DNA from 2 places in the Mycobacterium lehmannii genome. Region 2 is predicted to be linked to the other one. Evidence: predicted binding sites of a transcription regulator. Region 2 holds the regulator's gene; the other holds the start of a gene.
The links. Region 2 encodes HspR, which represses chaperone genes until heat shock. Its sites were predicted from a motif close to ANNTGAGTNNNNNNNACTCANNT; they were not measured.

Region 1 (3,416 bases), on a different contig from region 2:
CAGTCCGGCGCGTTGCGCGGCCAGCAACTTCTGCTTGACACCCCCGATGGGCAGCACCCGACCGTTCAACGTGACCTCGCCGGTCATCCCGACGTCCGCACGAACCTGCCGGCCGGTGGCCATCGACACCAGCGCGGTCACCATCGTCACACCCGCCGACGGACCGTCCTTCGGCACGGCGCCCGCGGGCACGTGCACGTGGATCCGGCGGTCCAGCGCCTTGGGGTCGACGCCCAGCTGCTCGGCGTGCGAGCGCACGTAGGACAGCGCGATCTGCGCGGACTCCTTCATGACCTCGCCCAGTTGCCCGGTCAGTTGCAGCCCGGGCTCACCGTCGGTCGCCCCGGCCTCGATGTAGAGCACATCGCCGCCGAGGCCGGTGACCGCCAACCCGGTGGCCACGCCCGGTACCGCCGTGCGCTCGGCCGATTCCGGCAGGAAGCGCGGACGACCCAGGAACTCAACGAGATCCGACTCGTCGACGGTGATGGTCGTGATCCCGTCGGAAGCCAGCTTCGTCGTCACCTTGCGCAGCGCTTTGGCCAACAGCCGCTCGAACTGACGCACACCCGGCTCGCGGGTGTAGTCGGCGGCGATCTTGCGCAGCGCCGCCTCGGTCACGATCACCTCGTCCTCGGTCAGCGCCGCCCGTTCGCGCTGCCGGGGCAGCAGGAAGTCGCGGGCGATGGCGACCTTGTCGTCCTCGGTGTAGCCGTCGATCTGGACCAGTTCCATGCGGTCCAGCAACGCCGAGGGAATGTTCTCGATGACGTTGGCCGTGGCCAGGAACACCACGTCCGACAGGTCCAGATCGAGGTCCAGGTAGTGGTCGCGGAACGTGTGGTTCTGCGCGGGGTCCAAGACCTCCAGCAGCGCTGCCGCGGGGTCCCCACGGAAGTCGGAGCCGACCTTGTCGATCTCGTCGAGCAGCACGACGGGGTTCATCGAACCCGCTTCACCGACGGCACGCACGATGCGGCCGGGCAGCGCGCCGACGTAGGTACGCCGGTGGCCACGGATCTCGGCCTCGTCGCGCACGCCGCCGAGGGCGACGCGAACGAACTTGCGGCCCAACGCGCGAGCCACGCTCTCACCCAGCGAGGTCTTGCCGACACCGGGTGGACCGGCCAGCACCATCACCGCACCCGAACCGCGACCGCCGACGACCTGCAGTCCGCGCTGGGCGCGGCGCGCCCGCACGGCCAGGTACTCGACGATGCGGTCCTTGACGTCCTCGAGGCCGTGGTGGTCGGCGTCCAAAATCTCCCGCGCTGCCTTGAGGTCGGTCGAGTCCTCGGTGTGGACGTTCCACGGCAGGTCGAGCACGGTGTCCAACCAGGTGCGGATCCACCCGCTTTCCGGGCTCTGATCGCTCGCGCGCTCGAGCTTGCCGACCTCACGCAGGGCGGCCTCGCGCACCTTCTCCGGCAGGTCCGCGGCCTCGATGCGGCCGCGATAGTCGTCGGAGCCGTCGGGTTCGTCCTCGCCGAGTTCCTTGCGGATGGCGTTGAGCTGCTGACGCAGCAGGAACTCCTTCTGCGTCTTCTCCATGCCCTCACGCACGTCTTCGGCGATCTTCTCGGTGACCTCGACCTCGGCCAGCTGCGCACCCGTCCACTCGATCAGCGCGCGCAACCGCTCGGCCACATCCGGCGTCTCGAGCAGCTGGCGCTTCTGGACCTGGGTCAGGTACGACGCGTAGCCCGCGGTGTCGGCCAGCGCCGACGGGTCGGAGAGCTGGTTGACGAAATCGATGATCTGCCAGGCCTCGCGCCGCTGCAGCATCGCCAGCAGCAGCTTCTTGTACTCGGCCGCGAGCTCATAGGCCGCCTCGGGCACCGGGTCTTGTTCCTCGACCACGGTCACCTCGACCCACAGCGCCGCGCCAGGTCCGGTGGCGCCGGCCCCGATGTGCGCACGGCTCTCACCCCGCACCACCGCGGCGGGTCCGCCGACCATGCGCCCGATCTGCACGATCGAGGCCAGCACCCCGTAGGAGGGGTAACGGTCCTCGAGGCGGGGAGCGATCAGCAGTTCTCCGGATTCGCTCGCGCGGGCAGCATCGACCGCGGCCCGCGCGGCCTCGTCGAGCTCGATCGGCACGACCATCCCGGGCAGCACGATCGACTCGCTCGAGAACAAGACCGGAACTGTCTTGGCTTCAGCCATCAATCCTCCAAAGTTTGAGTCTGTTGCGCTCAACCTTTAGATGGCCTGATTTGTTCCCCGACGCACAGGGCGGCGTATGCCTACCGCGAAATAGCATTCCCGGTCGCTGATGACCCGGTTCACCACCATGAGCTCTCACTCGCGGCGTAGTTGACCAACCCGAACACCCGTAGACGGCAGGAAGCCTGCCGTTCGGGGGAAACGGCAGGCTCCCTGTTGTGGGTGGATCTACGCGGTGCGGTTATGCACTGGCCTGTGCACCCAGCACCCGCTGGATGTCAGGCTTCATCATCTCCAGCTGTTGACCCCAGTAGCCCCAGCTGTGAGTCCCCTGTGGCGGGAAGTTGAACACACCGTTGGTGCCACCCGCGGCGACGTAGTTGTCCTTGAAGGTGACGTTGGTCCGCAAGGTGAACCCTTCGAGGAACTGTGCCGCCATCAGGTTCTGGCCGGCCGTGCCGCCATCGAGATCCGACGGCGTACCTGTGCCGCAGTAGATCCAGATGCGGGTGTTGTTGGCCACCAGCTGGTTGATGTTGACCATCGGGTCGTTGCGCTTCCACGCCGGATCCGACGACGGACCCCACATGCTCTCGGCGTTGTACCCGCCCGCGTCTTGCATCGCGAGACCGATCAGCATCGGCCACCAGCCCTCGGACGGATTGAGGAAGCCCGACAGCGAGGCGGCGTAGATGAACTTCTGCGGGTGGTAGATCGCGTACGTCAGCGCGGTGCTGCCGGCCATCGAAATACCCACCACGGCATTGCCGTTCTGGGACACGCCCCTGTTGGCTTCCAGCCACGCCGGGAGTTCCTGCGTCAGGAACGTCTCCCACTTGTAGGTGTAGTCCTGGCCGTTACCCCGCGACGGCTGGTACCAGTCGGTGTAGAAACTGGACTGCCCGCCGACCGGCATGACGACCGAGAGCCCGGACTGGTAGTACCACTCGAAGGCGGGGGTGTTGATGTCCCAGCCGTTGAAATCGTCCTGGGCACGCAGACCGTCGAGCAGATACACCGCGTGCGGTCCACCGCCCTGGAACTGGACCCGGATATTGCGGTTCATCGCGGGGGAGAACACGTCCAGATACTCGACGGGCAACCCGGGCCGCGAGAACGCACCGGCAGTGGCCGAACCCCCGGCGAAGCCGATCAGTCCGGGCAGCGCCGCCACGGCGAACGCCACCACCGCCATTCGGCGAAACAGTTTTGTACCGGTACCCCGGCACCTCTCCAAAATCTTCATA
Region 2 (3,416 bases):
GCCCGCAGCGACGAAAAGCTGGCGCTGGCAACCGAAAACGGCGCTGACCACACGATCAACACCAGGGGTAGGACCGACGACCAGGTGCGTGACGCGCTCGAGCAGGCCACCGGCAGGCGCGAGTTCGACGCGGTCATCGAGTGTGTCGGCGCCGAGGACAGCATCCGGTTGGCGTTCGCGCTGTTGGCCACGGAGGGTGCGGTCGCATCGGTCGGCCTGGTGGGCAACCGCGTCGACATCCCGCTGTTTCCGATCGTCGGCAGGGAGTACACGTTCTTCGGCTCGTTCTGGGGCAACTACACCGACCTCACCGAGGTCGTCGCGCTCGCCGAGGCCGGCAAGATCAAGGACAGCGTGACGCAGGTCCGCTTCGAAGACGTCAACGACCACATCGACGCGCTGGGCCGCGGTGATTTCGTCGGCCGCGCGGTGATCGTCTACGACTGAGCAGAGGGTGTCTGGATTGTGCGTCTGACGACGGTTTCGACGCCTCCAGCGTCGCCAGATTCACGAACCGGTCAGGTGCTCGTGCGACGATCGTCTTGTGGTTGACTTCGATGCCGTCACGCTCAGCGATCCGTCTTCGGACCTGACCGCGACGTTCGTCCCCGCCGCAGGCATGGTGGGCACGTCGTTGGCCGACTCCGGTGACGAGTTCCTCGGTCAGCGCCGCGGTCTGACCGCCTATGTGAACAACGGCAAGACGATGGGCATCCCGATCCTGTACCCGTGGGCGAACCGGTTGAGCGCCAACACCTATGAGGTCGACGGGTCCGTCGTCACCCTGACGCCGGGTGCAGGCGGCGTCCGGACCGATGAGCACGGCGCCCCGATCCACGGCTTGCTCGCCGCCTATCCCGGATGGGAGGTCAGCGACCGCACAGACAACAGCCTGACCGCCGTGCTCGACTACGGCGCCGACCCGCAACTGCTCGCGGCGTTTCCCTTCCCCCACGTGCTCACCCAGCACGTGACGCTGGACGACCGCAAGCTCACCATCGAGACCACCGTGACGCCCACCTCGTCGGTGTCCGTACCGCTGTGCTTCGGCTATCACCCCTACGTGAAGATCCCCGGTGTGCCGCGCGAGGAGTGGACGCTGCGCACCCCGGCGATGCGCCATCTGCCGGTGGACGACAAGGGCATACCCACCGGCGCTCACGAATCGTGGCCAGGTGGTGAGCAGACCCTGATGGTCACCGCCTACGACGACGGTTTCGACCAGGTGCCCGAAGGGGCGGTTTTCACCCTCGCCGGAGGTGCGCGCCGCATCGACGTGACGTTCGAAACCGGTTATCCCGCAGCGCAACTCTTCGCGCCACCCAACGATGACCTGATCGGCATCGAACCGATGGCGGCCCCGACGGACGCGCTGCGCAGAGGCGGATACCGAAAAGCGGCCCCAGGCAAGCCGGAGACCGCTCGGTTCTCGATCAGGATTCGTTGACGAAGGCTCTACTCCGCCTGGCGTCGCCGCCGGCCGGCTCCGGGCTGCCAGACCACGACCGCGGTGCTCTTGGGCATCACGGCGATATCGCGGCGCGGCGACCCGCGCAGCGCCTCGACTTCCTCGGTCAGCTCCCGGACCCGTGCCTGCAGCGCCTCGACCTGGTTGGTCAGCTCGATGATGCGCTTGATGCCCGCGAGGTTGACACCCTCGTCCTGGCTCAGCCGTTGCACCTCGCGGAGCAACTCGACGTCGTGCTGCGAGTAGCGCCTGCCGCCACCGGAGGTACGTTGCGGACGCACCAGCCCGAGCCGGTCATACGTGCGCAGCGTCTGGGCATGCATGCCCGCCAGCTCGGCGGCCACGGAGATCAGGAACGTACGGGCCTCGTCATTGGACCGCTTCGCAGCCATTACGCACCTGCCCATCCGGCCCGCGGATCGAAGCCGCTGGCCCGCTCCGCCTTCGCATAGGCCTCCAACGCCTCGGCCGCCTCGCCCTCCAGGTTCGGCGGCACCGCCACCTTCACCGTCACCAGCAGATCGCCGTGTCCGCCAGAGCGTTTCGGCACACCACGGCCGCGCACGCGCAAGATGCGTCCGTCGGAGGTGCCCTTGGGCACTCGCACGCCGACCTTGCCTTCCAGTGTCGGCACCGAAAGCGTTGTGCCCAGCGCCAATTCATGGAAGCTGACGGGTACGGTAACGGTCAGGTCGTCGCCGTCACGGCCGAACACCTTGTCGGGCCTGACGTGAACGGTGACGTACAGGTCGCCCGACGGTGCGCCGCGCAGGCCCGCTTCGCCCTGGCCGGCCAACCGAATCCGTTGACCGTCCTCCACACCCGGCGGAATCCGCACGTTGATCGTGCGGGTGCGGGTGGTCACGCCGGTGCCCTTACAATCCTGACAGGGGTGCTCGATGATCGACCCGCTGCCGCGACACTCGGTGCACGGCTCGGAGAATCCGAACGCACCCTGGTTGCGGTTGATCACCCCGGACCCGTTGCAGTTTGGGCAGACCTTCGGACTCGTACCGGGGCGGGCGCCGCTGCCATGACAGTTCGTGCACGGCGCGGGACTGGTGAGCCGCAACGGCATCGCCACACCCTTGGTGGCTTCCAGGAACGACAGCTCCGCCTCGGTCTCGAGGTCGTTGCCTCGACGCGGCCTGCTGGGTCGCGGCTGCTGTGCGCCGCGGCCGAAGAGGCCACCGAACAGGTCGCCGATGTTCGCGCCGCCGGTCTGACCGGCCGCATCGAACAGGTCGTTCAGGTTGAACTCGACGCCGTCGCCGCCGCCGAACCCGCCGTAGCCCCCACCGCCGCCGAACCGGCCCCGGCCGAACCCGCCGTTGGCGAACAGCCGCCGGGTCTCGTCGTACTCCTTGCGCTTGGCCGGATCGGTGAGCACCTCCTTGGCCTCGGAGACGGCCTTGTACCGCTCCTCGGCGGCCGAGTTGCCGGGGTTGCGGTCGGGATGGTTCTCCGCGAGCAACTTTCGGGCCGCCCGCTTGATGTCCTGATCGCTGGCGTCAGAGGAGACGCCGAGCTCGGAGTAGAAGTCCTTCTCGACCCATTCACGCTGGGCCATACCGCGTCACCTCCTTCCGCTTCTGTAGGTTTATCGCAGTCTCACTTAGATTTTGCTGGTTGCCCACGAATCTCGTGGGATCCATCGTCGCCGACGAGTCGAAGGTGGCGCGGGATCCGCCGCTCTCGGCGATTCCGCGCCACCTCCTCGTCATTCGGCTTCGGCTTCCGGCGCACCGTCACTCGAGGCGGCGTCGCCATCGTGGGCGTCGTCCCCGGGGACCGTGTCCACCACCCCGACCAGGGCATGGCGCACGACTTGGTCGCCCACCTTGTACCCGCGTCGCATCACGGTGCCGAGGACGGGGTGAGTGCCCTCACCCTCGTGCTGGACGGCCTCGTGGAGTTCGGGGTCGAAGTCGTCGCCCTCGTCGCCGAA

Region 1: a site for HspR is predicted at 2,182-2,204, ahead of lon (endopeptidase La). Genes of this name have one in related genera too.

Annotation. Positions count from the first base shown of each region.
Region 1 covers NZ_LQIR01000001.1:77,060-80,475, forward strand. Annotated here, with positions in the region: gene lon (endopeptidase La) at 1-2,169, opposite strand, end outside; gene AU192_RS00385 (esterase family protein) at 2,411-3,415, opposite strand.
Region 2 covers NZ_LQIR01000067.1:210,830-214,245, forward strand. Annotated here, with positions in the region: gene AU192_RS23040 (NAD(P)-dependent alcohol dehydrogenase) at 1-447, shown strand, start outside; gene AU192_RS23045 (aldose 1-epimerase) at 545-1,447, shown strand; gene AU192_RS23050 (heat shock protein transcriptional repressor HspR) at 1,456-1,860, opposite strand; gene dnaJ (molecular chaperone DnaJ) at 1,860-3,038, opposite strand; gene grpE (nucleotide exchange factor GrpE) at 3,189-3,416, opposite strand, start outside.